3 regions of the Desulfitobacterium dehalogenans ATCC 51507 genome follow, and region 2 is predicted to be linked to each of the others. Evidence: riboswitches for the same ligand, from Rfam matches in the RefSeq annotation. Region 2 holds a riboswitch; each other region holds the start of a gene.
The links. A riboswitch is a leader RNA that binds a small molecule or an ion and turns the genes downstream of it on or off. The one in region 2 is predicted to bind S-adenosylmethionine.
Positions count from the first base shown of each region.

Region 1: another riboswitch for S-adenosylmethionine. It lies ahead of DESDE_RS06725 (methionine ABC transporter ATP-binding protein); the one in region 2 lies ahead of metA (homoserine O-acetyltransferase MetA).
Region 3: another riboswitch for S-adenosylmethionine. It lies ahead of DESDE_RS06345 (trans-sulfuration enzyme family protein); the one in region 2 lies ahead of metA (homoserine O-acetyltransferase MetA).

Region 1 covers NC_018017.1:1,382,033-1,387,893, reverse strand. Annotated here, with positions in the region: gene DESDE_RS22440 (hypothetical protein) at 179-349, opposite strand; gene hisZ (ATP phosphoribosyltransferase regulatory subunit) at 492-1,643, opposite strand; gene DESDE_RS06730 (YerC/YecD family TrpR-related protein) at 1,645-1,983, opposite strand; SAM riboswitch class I at 2,201-2,301, shown strand; gene DESDE_RS06725 (methionine ABC transporter ATP-binding protein) at 2,382-3,404, shown strand; gene DESDE_RS06720 (methionine ABC transporter permease) at 3,397-4,074, shown strand; gene DESDE_RS06715 (MetQ/NlpA family ABC transporter substrate-binding protein) at 4,240-5,085, shown strand; gene DESDE_RS06710 (hypothetical protein) at 5,428-5,861, shown strand, end outside.
Region 2 covers NC_018017.1:3,989,096-3,994,956, reverse strand. Annotated here, with positions in the region: gene DESDE_RS19140 (amino acid ABC transporter permease) at 1-418, shown strand, start outside; gene DESDE_RS19135 (amino acid ABC transporter ATP-binding protein) at 429-1,178, shown strand; gene DESDE_RS19130 (cysteine ABC transporter substrate-binding protein) at 1,213-2,088, shown strand; SAM riboswitch class I at 2,991-3,097, shown strand; gene metA (homoserine O-acetyltransferase MetA) at 3,174-4,097, shown strand; gene DESDE_RS19120 (HDIG domain-containing metalloprotein) at 4,167-4,757, shown strand; gene serC (3-phosphoserine/phosphohydroxythreonine transaminase) at 5,256-5,861, shown strand, end outside.
Region 3 covers NC_018017.1:1,310,781-1,316,641, reverse strand. Annotated here, with positions in the region: gene DESDE_RS06370 (DUF4652 domain-containing protein) at 1-593, opposite strand, end outside; gene DESDE_RS06365 (homoserine dehydrogenase) at 865-1,893, opposite strand; SAM riboswitch class I at 2,001-2,102, opposite strand; gene larE (ATP-dependent sacrificial sulfur transferase LarE) at 2,212-3,015, opposite strand; gene DESDE_RS06350 (hypothetical protein) at 3,067-3,417, opposite strand; SAM riboswitch class I at 3,688-3,786, shown strand; gene DESDE_RS06345 (trans-sulfuration enzyme family protein) at 3,876-5,021, shown strand; gene DESDE_RS06340 (YczE/YyaS/YitT family protein) at 5,018-5,686, opposite strand.

The DNA.
Region 1 (5,861 bases), 1.7 Mb from region 2:
CTTTTATAGGGGAAATTAAAAAGCACATGCGAGGTTTTTTTCACCCTACACATGCGCTATGCTTCGTTATCTGCTGAATCCTAAACACCTAACCCCGTTCAACCGGAAGCAAACCGGCTGTAAACAGAAAAGCAATCCGCATAACCGGTATGCGAACAGTTCCTTTCCGCTGCCAGGGTCAGGAATAGGCTGAATCTCCTGCTGCGTGAAGCCGCACAGTCTGCTCCCCGCCCCATCCCACTATACCCACCTCACCCGCAGCACAGGCACTTTGCTTGTGCAGAAACGGGCAGCGTTGTATAATAAGAATGTCGTCGTGGACAGCTTGACTGTTACGTGTAGGTGCCAACACACCTGCTCGTGCCTGGAAGTGCTCCAACACTTTCAGGTCACGGCGACTTTTTAATTTCCACCTATTTCTAATTATAGCTTTTTTGAGGGGAATTGCAAGGCATGGGAGAGCGGGAATCATCATAAACCTTTTTATTGAATCACCTTGCGCAAACTACTTCCTTGATTCCTTTGCGGTTAGCCGATTCCACAGCTTGTTCCTGTGTAAAGCTTTCCAGACACATCTCCACACGTTTTCCTGGTTGGCGGAGTTTCCGGGCTTCAGCGATAACTTTTGAAACATCACTGCCATAGACAAGAACTTCCGGGATTTCAGCATTGGAGCAGGTCATTTGCTCGATGATAGCCTTTAGATTGATAGCAAACCCTGTAGCAGGGGCATCCTCCCCAAATTCACCGTATAGGGAGTCATAACGCCCTCCTTCAACAACAGGGAAGCCCACTCCGGGAACATAGCCTTCAAAGACTGCACCCGTATAATAACTAAAGCCACGTAAAATCCCCAGATCCAGGGACACATAGTCCTGAACTCCGAAATCCTTTAAGTATTGATACACCTGCCTCAGGGCATCCACCGCTTCCAGTAATGAGGGCTGCTGACTCCATTCAAGAACTTGATCCAACATATCCTCTTTACCATGAAGGTGAGGAAGCTTTAAAAGAATCTCCTCGACTCTGAATTCAAAACCATAGTCCTTAACCAATCTTTCGATCCCCACGAAATCCTTGCGGGCAAGCTTTTCTTGATAGCTGAATTTAAATTCCTGAGGAACTCCCAACTCAGCCATAATACCTTTAAATATACCCATATGTCCCAAATTGATTTGAAAACCCATTCCGCCGATTTTGCGGAGAGCTTCAATCGCTAAGGCGACTACTTCGGCATCCGCCGCAGGGGAGGCTGATCCGATAAGCTCTACTCCTACTTGCCTGAATTCTTGTTTATGAGATTTAGAATAGCGGAAGACATCCGCTGCGTAACATAATCGCAAAGGAAAGGCAGTCCCCCGCATCCGGGTGCTGACCATCCGGGCGATGGGAGTGGTTAACTCCGGACGCAGCACCAGGACATGGCCCTGACGATCAAAGAGCTTAAAGAAACTATCCCCTTCTTCTTCGACCGGCTGGATGCATGCCCCATACTCCAAGGTCGGAGTGACAACCTTCTGATAAGCCCATGCTTTGAATAAATCCAGCGCAGAGGCCTCTGCCCGCTCTTGTAAGGCTAACTCATCTGGAAGAATATCATGCATCCCTTCCGGGATTCTTAAGCCCAAAGAACTTCGCGGCATATTAGTCCTCCTCCTTTTCCTTCTCCTCCAGACGCTTCAGGACCATCTGATAACCGTCGGCCCCAAAGTACAGGCACCGCTTGACCCGACTAATAGTAGCCGTGCTGGCACCTGTGGATTGAGCAATGGTGGTGTAGGTCACATTCTTTTCAAGGAGTTTGGCCACTTCCAGGCGCTGAGCCAGGGATTTAATCTCCGCCACCGTAGCGATATCCTGAAAGAACCTATAGCATTCTTCCCGATCCTTTAATAATAAAAGAGCGTCAAAAAGCGCATCCGTTAAGGAATCACGCAAGCGCTGATCAATTCCCTTAAAATCATCGTCATTATATTCATTCATTATCGATCATCTCCTTATACTTCTATACTTTAATTTATTAAAGTATGAGGTCCTTGTCAATATTCATAATCCTTCTTAAGAAAATTTGTTTAAAAAAGAAATGTCCTTTGATCATAATAAGAACTGTTGTAAAAATTACTTGCCAAGACCCTATGTTCTATGTTAGTATATTGTCTATCAAGATTTCGACTGAAACTTGGCTAAAAATCAATAAACACTCTTATCCAGAGTAGGTGGAGGGACTGGCCCGATGAAACCCGGCAACCGACATGAAAATGCACGGTGCTAAATCCTGCAGGAAATACTGGGAGATGAGAGGAAACCCGACTATAACTCCGCGGATTTCCTCGTGGAGTTTTTTATTATATTGAGTTAGAACCTAACGAGGAGGAACAGCGTTGATTAGAATTGAGAACTTAACAAAGGTTTACACCTCCCGCAAAGAGCAAGTTGTAGCCATTCAAGATATCTCCCTTCATATTCCCAAAGGCGCTATATACGGCATCATCGGTTTAAGCGGCGCGGGTAAAAGTACCCTGGTCCGTTGCATCAATCGCTTGGAAGAGCCTACCGGCGGTAAAATCGTGATCGATGGTCAGGACTTGACGGCGATGTCTGCTCCTGAGCTCCGGCAAGCCCGCCAAAAGATCGGCATGATCTTTCAGCACTTCCATCTGCTCCAGTCCCGCACCGTTTTTGATAATATTGCCTTTCCCTTAGAGATTGCCGGTTTTAAAAAACTGGAGATAGAAGAACGAGTTAAGGAGCTTCTCCCCTTAGTCGGTTTAGAAGATAAAGCTTATGCCTATCCTTCCCAGCTCAGCGGCGGTCAAAAGCAAAGAGTGGGGATCGCTCGTGCATTGGCCACCAATCCCAAAGTACTCCTTTGTGATGAAGCTACTTCCGCCCTTGACCCCCAAACTACTTTATCCATCTTGGATCTCTTAAAGGATATCAATCAACGCTTCGGCTTAACCATCATCATGATTACTCACGAAATGAAAGTGGTTAAAGAGATCTGCACCGATGTGGCCGTCATCCATGAGTCAAAAATCGCTGAACAAGGGCCTGTGGAATCCGTTTTTATTCACCCCCAGTCCAGTGTTGCCAAAGAATTTATCTCTACCGTATTTCCTAATGAGCTGCCTGGGGATTTGCTCCGTGAACTGGCCACACATCCCAATTCCCAGATCGTACGCATCCAATTCTTAGGCTCACGGGCCTCGGACCCCATCATTGCCGATCTTATGAAAGAATGTGAAGTTCGGGCCAACATCCTCTACGGAAGTATCGACCACCTCCGCTCCACTCTCTTTGGCACCCTGACTTTGGAGCTGCAAGGAGAGCCCGAGCAGTTGGCTTCAGCTCATCAATATCTTGCTCAGCGCGAACTTAAAGTGGAGGTGATCAAGCATGTTTGATTTTACCAATCCCCAATACTGGGAAACCATCTATCGACTTCTGGTCCCTGCCACGGGAGATACTTTATATATGGTTATCGTCTCCACTCTGCTGGCCTATCTTATGGGCGTTCCCCTTGGGGTTATTCTGGTCATCTCTTCCCCCGAGCATATCTCACCCAATCCCTGGATAGAACGCACCCTCGGGACGGTGATCAACATCTTCCGTTCAATACCCTTCATCATTTTGCTCTTGCTCTTGATTCCCGTCACTCAGGCCATTGTCGGCACCTATATCGGTACAACGGCGGCAATAGTACCTTTAGTCATTGCCACTGCACCTTTCGTAGCCCGCATGGTGGAGAATTCACTGAAAGAAGTTCCTTATGGAGTCATTGAAGCAGCTTTATCCATGGGTTCTTCCCCTTGGCAAATTATCTGTAAAGTACTTTTACCCGAGGCTAAAGCCTCTCTCGTCTTAGGCGTCGCTATCACTACCATCAGTGTCGTTGGGTATACCGCCATGGCGGGAGCCGTAGGAGGCGGCGGCTTGGGAGATGTCGCCATCCGCTATGGACAACACCGTTTTCGGACCGATGTTATGTTTATGACCGTCATCATCCTTGTGATCATCGTCCAATTCGTCCAACTCTTTGGCACCAAACTGGCTCGCCGGATTAATCACCACTAAGCATGTTCCAAGCTCTCACTCAAATTCATGCCGGGCGATACCGGTACCCCGTCATGTTCTTTGAGGAGAAGGCTTGAGCATATATCTTCTAAAGGGTATCTCACAGAAATGTCTTCATGTGTATCTTCAGAGGAAAAGAAAGAAGAATTTAAGGAGGAAATAAGAATGAAACGTAAACTCTCGACTTTAATTATCGGCTCCGTAGTAGCCCTATCCTTGGTACTTACCGGGTGCGGAAGCACCCCTCAAAAAGCCGATACTCCGCCCAACTCCGGTAATGCTAATGAGCCTGTGACAATCAAAGTAGGCGCTACTCCCGTTCCCCATGCCGAACTTCTTGAATTCGTCCAACCTAAATTAGCAGAACAAGGTATCAATCTGGAAATCGTCGATTTTACGGATTACGCTCTTCCTAACCCAGCCGTTAACGACGGAGTCATCGACGCCAACTTCTTCCAACACACTCCTTACCTGGATACCTACCTTGCTCAAGGCATGAAGCTGGCAATCATCGGCACCGTGCATATTGAGCCTATGGGCTTCTACTCTAAAAAAGTAACCAAAATCGATGAGCTCAAAGACGGTGATGCTATTGCCATCCCTAACGATCCCTCCAATGGCGGCCGCGCTTTAGCCGTCTTAGAACAAGCCGGATTGATTAAACTCAAAGACGGTGCCGGTGTCACCGCAACAGAATTGGATATCGTTGAAAACCCTAAAAAGCTAAAAATTCAAGCCATTGAGGCTGCTCAACTTCCCCACGCTCTTACTGACCCCAAAATTGCTGGAGCTGTCATCAACACCAACTACGCTTTAGAAGCCGGCCTCAATCCCACTGAGGATGCCATTGTCCTTGAAGGCAAAGATTCTCCTTATGCCAACATCGTGGTAGCCAAAGAAGATCGCAAAAACGATCCCAATCTCAAAAAATTAGTAGATGCTTTGAACTCCCCAGAAGTTAAGCAGTTTATTGAAGATACCTACAAAGGTGCTGTCGTTCCTGCCTTCTAAGCATTACTACTTCAACTCATAAAGAAAGAGCCGTTCCTCAAACCGAGGGCGGCTTTTCTCATTGCTATGCACTCTATGTCTATTTTAATCTTAACGATTTAATCTTCGCTCTTACCATCAGATCCTGAAACTTCTCATTATCCATGAATCCACATCCTTATTCCTAGGAATGGAATAATCATATCTTATCCCCTAGATTAACCCAACTACAAATCCACTTAAACCCATCTCCGATTACCATATTTTTGATGGCATAGAACGGGTCACTCCTCACACACTATAGACAAATTACCCAGGATGAAGAACTTAGTCAACATCTTGGACTATGAGGAGAATATCTCTATGAATTCCTTCGATAAAAAAATCCAGACCCGATTACGCATGCATCCTGAGATGCTGCGCAACATTTTAACCGAGCCCAATGAAGAGACTCTCACGACCTTAACGCGCTATAAAGTGTTTGAATCCAAAGGAGCCTATCTCAGCCAACTTCTTCTTTCCCTGCTTCCCCAGTGGGAATACCTGGCTTGCGAAGGCAATGCATATTTAGGACAAATCCTTCGCGACCTGGAAAAGGCGCCCATCAGTCCGGTTCCTCATGAGTCCGATTTTCTGCGGGCGAATCTATTGCGTATCCGCATCCTTGCCGAAACTCCAGGAGTTTTTCCTTTTTCCCCCTTTATTATTCAAGAACATCTTCTCAACTTTTTAGAGGGTGCGGATCTGATCGCTGATTTACCTCAATTGACGGTCATTCATTTCAGCAGAGATGAACT
Region 2 (5,861 bases):
CCATCTGGAGGGTGAGGTCATAGCTATTATTGTCTTTATTCTCTGGGGAACGGCAGAAATGGGTGACATCGTTAGAGGGGCCTTAGAATCCTTGCCACGACATCAGAGTGACTCCGGTAAAGCCTTGGGTTTAAGCTTTTGGAAGCTTTACCGATATATTTTAATTCCCCAGGCTGTAAGACGAATGCTTCCCGCCACGATTAATTTGGCTACACGGATGGTCAAAACCACCTCGCTTGTGGTTCTCATCGGCGTAGTGGAAGTTCTCAAGGTCGGTCAACAAATCATAGAGAACGCTCGTTTCACGGTACCCACTGCCTCCTTCTGGATTTATGGATTTATTTTTATGTTGTACTTCACCATGTGTTATCCGTTATCTCGTTTTGCAAAGAAGCTGGAAGCGAAGTGGAGCAGTTAGGGGTGATTAAATGAGTGTAGAGAAAAAGGAAGTAGTGTTGGAAATCAAAGCGTTGCACAAGGAGTATGTTGGCAAACCTGTTCTCAATGAGATTAATCTCCAAGTCCAGAGGGGTGAGGTTATTGTGGTTTTAGGGCCTTCCGGATGCGGGAAAAGCACCTTGCTCCGATGTCTTAATGGTCTTGAACCCATTCAAGGGGGAGATATTCTGCTTTCAGGTCAAAGCCTCATAGGAAAAAATGTTGACTGGAAAAAAATCCGTCAGCAGATCGGTATGGTCTTCCAGAACTATGATCTTTTTCCCCATATGACGGTGCTTGAGAATATTCTTCTTGGCCCCACGAAAGTTCAGAACAGGGGTAGAAGCCAAGTGCTGGAGCAAGCCAAGGTCCTCTTGGAAAGAGTCGGGTTATATGATAGAATAAACGTTTTTCCAAGGGAGTTGTCCGGAGGTCAGAAGCAGAGAATCGCTATCGTCAGGGCCTTATGTATGAATCCCGAGATTATGCTTTTTGACGAAGTGACAGCATCCCTTGATCCGGAAATGGTTCGAGAAGTTCTTGATGTTATGCTGGGTTTGGCCAAACAAGGAATGACCATGATTATCGTCACTCATGAAATGGGTTTCGCCCAGGCTGTGGCTGATCGAATCGTTTTCATGGATTCAGGTGATATTTGTGAGATTGCTGGACCTCAGGAGTTCTTTAATAATCCTCGCACGGATCGGGCTAGGCGATTTCTTAATATATTCCAATACTAGAGTACAAAAAAGCAAAGAAAGGTTGAGAGAAACGATGAAAAAGATGAAGAGATTATTGTCCCTCGCACTAGCAGGCGCTTTACTCCTTGGAGGGCTTGTGGGGTGCAGCCAAGCAGGAGCCAACCCAGCAAATAACTCAAATGGTACGTCCTCTGCAGGATCTTTAGAAGAGATTAAACAGCGTGGTACCTTAAGGATTGGAGTATTCAGCGACAAACCGCCTTTTGGGTATGTGGATTCCAATGGACAGAATCAAGGCTTTGACGTGGAAATTGCCAAGCGTTTTGCTAAAGACCTTTTGGGGGACGAATCCAAAGTGGAATTCGTATTGGTTGAGGCTGCCAACAGAGTCCCTTATCTCGAATCCAACAAGGTAGATATCATCATGGCTAATTTCACAGTCACGGAGGAAAGAAAGCAAAAGGTTGATTTTGCCAATCCTTACATGAAGGTTTCTCTAGGGCTCGTATCACCTGACGGGGCTCTGATTACCTCCATCGACCAGCTTAAAGGGAAGAAAGTTATTGTCAATAAAGGAACCACAGCTCAAGATTATTTAACCAAGAATCACCCTGACCTCGAACTTCTCAAGTATGATCAAAACACGGAAGCTTTTGAAGCTTTAAAAGATGGTCGAGGAGCCGCGTTAGCTCATGACAATACGGAAGTGCTTGCTTGGGCAAAATCTAATCCCGGCTTCACTGTAGGTGTACCTACTTTAGGCGGAACGGACACAATTGCTCCGGCAGTAAAGAAGGGCAACACCGAACTCTTAAACTGGATCAATCAAGAGTTGGAAGCGATTGGTAAAGAGGATTTTGTGGGGCAAGCTTATAAAAAGACTCTTCTCCCCGTGTACGGAGATGATGTAAAACCTGAAGAGTTAATTGTCGAAGGCGGAAAACTTTAGTAATAGAATAGGTCTAAGGATAATGAAGAGAAAGACGGTTCTCATCCTGCTTTTAGTTGGAGAGAGCCGTCTTCTAGTATGAAAAAGGCCCGGAAAGCTAGTTCTCCAGGATTTTGCTTTCGGCGTTCACTCCATAAGCTGCGCGGAGCAATCTAATCGCTCAAGACTTCCGCTGCGTCGGGTGCACCTGCGCCGCTAAGTATTCTCTGTGGTGAGGCGGCTTGGGCGAAACCCTCGCCCGGGTTTCGTGGCCAATTCGCTCCTCGAAAGCACTGCTTTCGCACTTGTTCTCAATGGCCGGTTGGAAACGTCCTGTTTCCAACCCGACTCCGCTGTAGTCTTTTCGCGAAGATTGCTACCCTGCTCGCTTAGAATCCGTTCTCTGCCTTAAAGCAAAATCCTTAGGCTGCTTTTCGGGTTTGAGGGGCGTGATGTGGGATAAGCTGCCTGATGACCTGAACAGCTTTTCATCATCTGCTGGTGCTGCCTCGCGGCATCGCCAGCCACCCTTAAAAAAACCCGGAAAAGAGTTGAAAAGACCCGCAAGTGTAGCTTTACGCACAAAAGGGAACGGCTTTAGCGGAAGAGCGACCGGGTCAACGAGGCTTTCTTAACGTAGCGAAGCCACCGGTTCACATGCAGAAAGCAGCGGGGTTTGGCGTAGCTGTTAAGAAAGCGAGTTGACCAGCTCTGGAGCTATAGAGTGAGCGTTGTGCGTAAAGCTACGCGACCCGAGCAAAAGCTTTTCCGCCTCTGCCCGTATGCCTACGACATGAAGGAATCTATTGTATTATATAGTGTGCTTCAATAATTTTGTTATAGAGCAGATTGACTTTAAAGAAAAGATATAATAATATAGTGCCAATGACGATTTTCATCGTCAGCAATTAAATACATCCCATTTCTTATCAAGAGTGGTGGAGGGACTGGCCCGATGAAACCCAGCAACCGGTATTCTGATGAATACAACGGTGCTAATTCCTGCGATGGAAGCATTGATAGATGAGAGAGGAACTTTTGGCGATGCCCTCTTTCTCGGAAAGAGGTTTTCTTTATTTTCCAAGTGTAATTGAAGGGAGAATACTATGCCGATTAATGTACCCGATGGCCTGCCTGCAGCAGAAATACTCACCAAAGAAGATGTCTTTATTATGGAAGAGAGGCGTGCCGAGCATCAGGACATTCGCCCTCTTAGCATTGTCATTCTAAATCTCATGCCCAATAAGATCGTGACGGAAACACAGATTCTTAGGCTCTTAGGGAATTCTCCTTTGCAAGTGGACATTACCCTTCTTTATCCGGAAACCCATCTCTCCAAGAATACCCCGGAAGAATACCTCATTAAGTATTATCAGACCTTTGACAGTATTAAAGATCAAAAATTTGACGGAATGATTATTACGGGTGCCCCCATTGAGCAGATGCCCTTTGAAGAGGTTGATTTTTGGCCGGAACTGCAGAAGATTATGGATTGGAGTAAGAGCAACGTCTTTTCCACGCTTTTCATTTGCTGGGGAGCCCAGGCGGGGCTTTATCACTTCTTTGGTGTTCCCAAGTATCCTTTACAAGCAAAAATGTTCGGCGTATTCCCTCATACCTTAAACTGCAAGGATATCCGTTTGCTCAGAGGCTTTGATGATGTCTTTTATGTTCCCCACTCCAGGCATACAGAGGTAAGAAAAGAAGATATTGTCAAGGTGCCGGAGTTGGAGATTCTTTCGGAATCTGAGGAGTCCGGAGTCTATCTCATCGGGACCAAGGGCGGTCGGCAGATTTTTGTTACAGGTCATTCCGAATACGATCCTCACACCCTAAAATCGGAGTATGATCGGGATATATCCCAAGGGCTACCCATCACTATTCCTCAGAACTACTATCCTGGGGATGATCCCATGAAGACCCCCATCGTCAAGTGGAGAGGTCATTCTAATTTGCTTTTTGCCAATTGGCTGAACTACTACGTCTATCAGGAAACACCCTATAACCTTGAAGAATTAGGCAATATCTAAGTTCTAGGTCTAATCATTCTATTGAGACTGTTAAGACCAACCATAAACTATGAGAAAGAAGGATGTCGGATGCTGGATTATACACGGGATAGAGAGGCTGCTTGGCAACTTCTCAATGACTATGTAAAAAGTGAGACCTTATTGCGTCACTCCATAACGGTGGAAGCTGTGATGCGCCATTTTGCCTCCCTTTATCAAGAAGATCCTGACCTTTGGGGAAATATCGGGTTATTGCATGATATCGACTTTGAGATGTACCCTGATCAACACTGTCGCAAAACCCGGGAGATCCTTACTCCCAAAGGATTGCCGGAGGAGTTCATCCGGGCTATTGAAAGCCATGGTTATGGTCTGGTCCATGATGTAGAACCCCGGGAGAACGTGGAAAAAGTTTTGTTTACCATCGATGAATTAACAGGCTTGGTCTCAGCCACAGCCTTGCTTCGTCCCAGCAAGAGCCTTCATGACCTGACCACCAAATCGGTCAAAAAGAAATGGAAGCAAAAAAGCTTCGCTGAGAATGTCAACAGGGAAGTCATTGAAGCCGGTGCCAACCGCCTGGGTAAGGACTTAAATGAAATCATCGAAGAGACCATTAATGGAATGCGCGCCATCGCGTCTGAGATCGGCTTAGAAGGCAATGTCGAAGCAGGGAAATAATTATTTTAGCCATAACACTTGACAAAAAGGCCTGTAATAGATTAGAATCATAACAGCGTAGATCTATAGTCCAACACGATGAAGGGACATCCGGTGCCGAATATGTGTAGAGAGCTGACGGTTGGTGCAAGTCAGTCATAGAAGCGAAGCGGATTCCATCCTGGAGTGGCCAATGATGAATTGTGACGGGTTCCGCCCGATATCGCGGACATAAGTTGGCCGATTACGGCAACATGGGTGGCAACGCGGGAATAACCTCTCGTCCCTGATTTGGGATGAGAGGTTTTATTTATTATCCGCGCCGCACTACCATAGTTTCTCCTTAACGACACGAAGGAGGAAGGTGGTAGGGCTTACTGCCCGTAAACCGTAAAGGCTGGAACTTGGGTGGCACCGCGGAATACCCGCCCCAAAGACTGGGGTGGGTTTTTATCTACCCTGGACAACCCAATATATGTTAACATTCATAAATATTTATAAATAAGGGGGATATTTCAAATGAAAAGAGTGTACAATTTTTCAGCAGGGCCGGCAGTATTGCCTGAAGAAGTTCTAAGAGAAGCCGCAGAGGAAATGCTGGATTACCAGGGAACGGGCATGTCCGTTATGGAGATGAGCCACCGTTCCAAGACGATTGAGGGGATGATGAATGAGGCCGCCCAGGACCTAAGAGAGTTGCTTAATATTCCTGAACATTATAAAATTCTCTTTCTTCAGGGAGGGGCGTCCCAACAGTTTGCCATGATTCCCATGAACCTTATGAAGAATCGGGTGGCGGATCATCTGAATACAGGACAGTGGGCCAAGAAAGCCATTTCCGAAGGAAAGCTGTACGGAAAGATTAATGTCATCGCTTCATCAGAGGACCAGAACTATTCCTATATTCCAGACCTTAAAGATTTAAAATTCTCCGAGGATGCGGACTATGTCTACATCTGCCACAACAATACCATCTTTGGAACCAAGTTTAATAAACTTCCTGATGTGGGGGATAAACCCTTGATTGCCGATATGTCCTCGAATTTTCTATCTGAACCCATTGATGTTACAAAATATGGACTTATTTTTGCCGGAGCCCAAAAGAATGTGGGTCCTGCCGGGGTC
Region 3 (5,861 bases), 1.6 Mb from region 2:
GCTCTAGTAACCTTAACCAGCTCACCACCCTTAGAAACTATACCATGAGCAAAGCCGACTATAATGATAAACTCGTTATCATTAAGCCAGTGAATCTTCTTTTTTGGAGTGTATCTTCCTTCTGGAGCAAAAGAATGCCACATTTTAACTCGGTAGTTCTGGTCTAGCTGCAGTCGCAACCAACTACTGCTCGCACTATCTTTGATATAAATATCGCCGATGGTTTCCCATTCATCTGGGTAGATATAAGCTGTATATTGCTTATTTGGCGAACTGCCATGAACCACATAATTCCCCTGTAAAATAAAGGCAGGAACATAGGGATTGGTATTAATACGAAAAAGCTGTTCAGTTTGCTCGGTGATAGCTGGTTTCGGAGTCTCGTCTTCCACTGCTCCGCTATCAGGTTCACTTGGACCAGCTGCTGCTGCGGTCTTTACTTTCTTAACATAAGCGGCATAATTGGCTCTTTGCTGTTGGATTCTTTGCTGTGGAGTTTGTTCGGGATTGGTGACCAGCGTTGTCGAATAAGTCAGTTCCTCTGAACCGGGCCCTTTAAAAAAGGCACTTAAAGGAAAGATACCAAAATTCAAGAACAAGGTACAGAATACCACTCCTAGGAAAAACAAGGTGCCGCGAGTGATTCTTCGTTTCTTGATAATGCTCCCTCCCTAAACTTTACTTCCACTTGAATCGAGTAATACCATTATTTACCATGTCTTTATAGTAGGTTCTCTATTACTGTTTCTCATTCCTTCTTTTAGCAAAGATATGTCAAATCACCCTACGAATCGTGTAGATAAAAAGGAAATCATCAAAAAACGAACTAGCATAAACTAGTTCGCTCATATGATCCTGCCTTATTTAACGAGCTGCATTTCCTATGCTGCGCTCTACAACTACTTTCTTTGCAATCTCAACGATATCGGACAAGACCGCTCCCCCTGTGGCCAATCCGCCAGCACCAGGTCCCTTCCAAAAAAGATCACCCACCAACTGCGTTTCCAGGGATAGGCCATTATCCACGCCGGAGACATGACTTAGAATTGCTTCCCTAGATAACCACTGCACACCAACCTTAGCAATAATTCCTTCCCGACTTTTTTCCAGTCCTGACGAAGACTGATCAATGATGGATGCCTCGGCAACTAATTTAGGCACTCGTCCCTGTCTTTTTTGCTCCGCGACCTCTTCCGGGGTTAGCCCTTGGATTCCTTTAATCTCCACCTCTTCAAGAGGAATATCCAGATCAAAGCATTCCCGACAGAGAATAACAAGTTTACACGCCGCATCTAAACCAGTTACATCCATGGTCGGATCACTTTCCGCATAACCAGCCTCTTGCGCTTCTTGCAAAGCCTCCTCATAGCCTTTCTCTGACTCCACCATTTGAGTCAGAATATAATTAGTGGTCCCATTTAAAATTCCACAAATTTTTTTCACCTGGTCTCCGGCTAGCCCATATTGAATGGTTCTAAGAATCGGAATCCCTCCCAAGACGCTCCCTTCATAAAGCAAGCAGATTCCTTTACGCTGGGCTATTTCTTGTAATTCCGCGCCATGAAGAGCCAGTAATAGCTTATTGGCTGTCACTACATGCTTTCCTTTATCTAGCGCCTCTTTGATATAAGAATAGGTGGGATGTTCACCTCCCATAACTTCCACTACTACTTCAATCTCCGGGTCATCGAGAATATCTTGAGGTTTCTGTGTTAGAATAACCCCCTCAATTGCTCGCTCTTTACTTATATCTTGAACAAGGGCCTTGCTTACGACCAGTGTGATCCCCAGTTTGCGAAGAATTTTGTTTGAATGGAGTAGTATTCCTTTTACCACCCCTTGGCCCACGTTCCCACATCCTAATAGACCAATACTCACTGTATTTTCCTTCATCTCTCTATTCCTCCTCTTCGTCGGTCCTTGACGGTGCCTGCAATGTTATAACTAGAGCAAATAAAAAGCCCTTCCATATTCCAGGAAGAGCTTATGTCTTATATTTTTGCTCATCTTCCAGGAATAATCCTGCTGGAATTAGCACCACTGCCACATAGGCCGGTTGCCGGGTTTCATCGGGCCAGTCCCTCCGCCACTCTGGATGAGAAGTATTCAATTTTTCATTATTATATGACAGTAAACAAAGTAATGTCAATAGAGCAGAGTGATATATTACAGAACAATGTGATCCCTTCACTGTAGAACTATGAAGTAATGCTACAGAATTGGTATTCCTTCGTTTAGACTGCCGCTTCGAAAACCCTCTAAATCCAGAGTAACATAGGTAAACCCTAATTCCTTGAGGGGCTTGACGATAGTATCGAGGTCCAGTTCCATAAGTTTCAAAAAATCTTCTTTAGGAATTTCCAATCGGGCCACATCCTGGTGATAACGCACTCTTAAATTTTTAAATCCTAGTTCTTTAAGTAAAGTTTCCGCTTTCTCTACGCGCCGAAGCTTTTCGATCGTGATCTCCTCTCCGTAGGGAAAACGAGAAGATAGACAAGGACTGGAGGGCTTATCCCAAGTTGAAAGTCCCATCTTCTTGGAAAATTGACGAATCTCTTCTTTGCTCAAGCCCGCTTCTTGTAACGGACTCCTTACCCCCAAGGCTCTCGCTGCTTGCATGCCAGGACGGTAATCTTTTAGATCATCAGCATTACTCCCATCAAGAACCCAATTAATCTTCTTCTCTTGGGCAATGCTCAAAAGCTTTGTAAACAGCTCATTTTTGCAATGAAAACAACGGTTCTGAGGGTTCTTTACAAACTCCTCCTTGTCCATTTCTTCAGTTTTAATTACTAAAAACTTTGCCCCAAACTCTTTAACCTGCTGCAAAGCATTGTTATAATCAGCAGAAGGCATCGTTTCCGAAGCACCGATGACAGCAAGACAATGATCCCCTAAAGTTTCATGAACTACTTTTAAGAGAAAGGTGCTGTCCACCCCACCCGAAAAAGCTACCACAACTGATTCCATTTCCTTAATGATTTGCTTTAAGTGATTCAGCTTTGCTTGCATGATTTACCTCCAGATTACTCAAACTTAATTAAATTTCACGCTTTAATCGATCTATTCTTTAGAATTATCGCTAACATAGTAGTTTCTCAGCCTCTCCATTCTTTCAGAATACTCCTCTTGAGTCAAGATTCCTTGCCCGACTAATTCCGAAAGCACTTTCGTATAGCGTTCTAATTCTTTCATCTTTTTACTTGAAACTTTCTTATGATTGTAAAACTGTATAACCTCTTCTAATTCATTATTATCCAGCACCCCGATATCCCGCAACCTGACCAGGCTTAACTCACCTTCCTCATTAACCGCAACATCATTGGAGCTTTGGATCAATGGCTGTATAGCCAGCCTTACAGCAAGAAAGATAATAATGAAAAGTAATATTGGATATACAAGGATTGCCTCCATTGTTATGACTCTCCCCTCTTTTTCATACCTTACTCCTTTACACAGTCATGAATTTTCTCTCGGTTAGGGTACTCTCTAATGCTTGCACACATGGAACTGAATTTTAGCTCCGCTTAACTAAGATATTCTCAAAAAGCTAGGATTTTCCTCTTTTCAGAACGAAGTACACTAGAACACGAAAAATTCACTTGCAAAGCCCATAGGAATAGTATAGTATTATCTAAATATCTTATTAAGCTAAAACGAATTAAATATGGACTTATGTCAAAGCTCTTATCGAGAGTGGCGGAGGGACTGGCCCAATGAAGCCCGGCAACCTGCATATGTGAGGTGCTAAATCCAGAGAACTATTAGGTTCGAAGATAAGAGGACGTGGAAACAATTCACGACCTCTTTCGAGGTCGTTTTTGTTTACGCACAACAACTTTATTGATTGCTCAAGTGTCTAAAGAGGAGGAATGAGAATGAATATTTTAACCGAACTGGCTCAGATCGGCAACCGCCGAGATCCCAATGGAGCGATTAGCTTTCCAATTTACCATTCATCCACCTTTGCTCACCCTGGCTTCGGTGAAAGCACAGGCTTTGATTACTCACGAACCGGCAACCCTACCCGCCAAATTCTGGAAGACGCTATGGCAAGCATAGAAGAAGGTACCAAAGGGTTTGCTTTTTCTTCAGGCATGGGCGCCATCACCACTATTCTCTCCTTATTTTCTCAAGGAGATCATCTCCTTGTTACAGAAGATCTTTATGGGGGAACCTATCGCATCCTTAAGGAAGTCTTCAACCGCTTTGGTCTTCAAGTGACCTTTGTGGATTCCAGCAATCTCAGGGCCATAGAAAAAGAGATCCGCCCCGACACAAAAGCCATCTTCACCGAAACACCGACCAACCCTCTAATGAAGGTTGCCGACCTTAAGGGGATCGCTTCCTTGTGCCAGATGCACGGTCTCTTAAATATAGTGGACAATACTTTTCTTACACCCTATTTGCAAAAACCACTGAACCTGGGTGCAGACATTGTTATTCATAGTGGCACCAAATATCTCGGTGGTCATAATGATGTCGTGGCGGGCCTCGTAGTGGTTCAAGGAGAAGAGCTTGCAGCTCGCTTTGGACGTTTGCAGAACTCTCTCGGCGCTACATTAGGCCCCCAAGATTCCTGGCTAATTATCCGGGGTTTGAAAACCTTGGCCCTGCGCATGAGAGCACAAGAAGAAAATGCCCTCCAGATTGCACAATGGCTGGAGATGCATCCCCTTGTCACCGAGGTCTATTATCCCGGACTTGAGCATCATCCCGGATATGCAACTCAGCTTGAACAAGCCCGAGGCTTTGGTGCTATGCTATCTTTCCGAGTAAAAAGTCCCAGCTTAATCCCCGAAATATTAAAATCTCTCAAGATTATTTCCTATGCAGAGAGCCTTGGTGGTGTAGAATCTCTAATCACTTATCCCGCTACCCAAACCCATGCTGATATTCCTCACGAAGTAAGGGCAAGGCTTGGGGTGGACGATTGTCTTCTCCGGTTATCCCTAGGTATCGAAGCCGCCGAGGATCTCATTGGAGATTTAGAACAAGCTTTAAAGCAGATGCTTTAGGCATCTTCTCCAACGGATTTCTTATAAAACCCCTTCAGATTCTTAACGGTCTCATCAATGGTCTCATGTTTGACCGAAGTCGCATCAAATTTCACCCAAGCAAAGACCGTTTGTACGCAGATCCCTATTCCAAATGCAGAAATAACTGTACCAATTCCTACGGGTCCGCCCAAAATCCAGCCGATCAAACATACCGTTACTTCAATAATCCCACGGCAAAGCCCTATCGATAATTTAGTCTTTCTCTCTAAAGCCACCATTAGACTATCCCTTGGGCCTGCTCCAAAACCAGAGGCAATATAGAGATAGGAGCTAAAGGCGCAAAGGAATAATCCAAGGATGAGCATAATCATCCCTGGAATAAAACTCTGCATCTCAGGGATTAGTTTTAAGGGTAACAGTAAGTCAATATAAATTCCGATAGCAAATATATTAAAGATAGTGCCAATACCCAACTTCTCTCCAAGCAAAACGACTATGATAGAGATCACCAAACTGGCCACTATAGAAACATTTCCAATTGTGATGCCGACAGTATCGGCAGTCCCCCGATGGAACACATCCCAGGGGGCATAACCTAAATTGGCTTTCATGGTCATAACAATTCCGAAGGATAGTAAAAAAGTGCCTAAAAATAAATACACAAGCCTTTTCCACAAATTCATATCCGCACTTCTCCTCAATATCTCCTGATTGATTATCTAATAAGTGTAACATTTTATTGAGCACATTTCCAAACCTTTATTTTATTTCTAACGTATATCTTACTCATAAAACGGTATTAGGACCGGGAGAAGACAAAGACTAAAGTGGAAGCCATAGCGGAGCTGTAGCGTCATT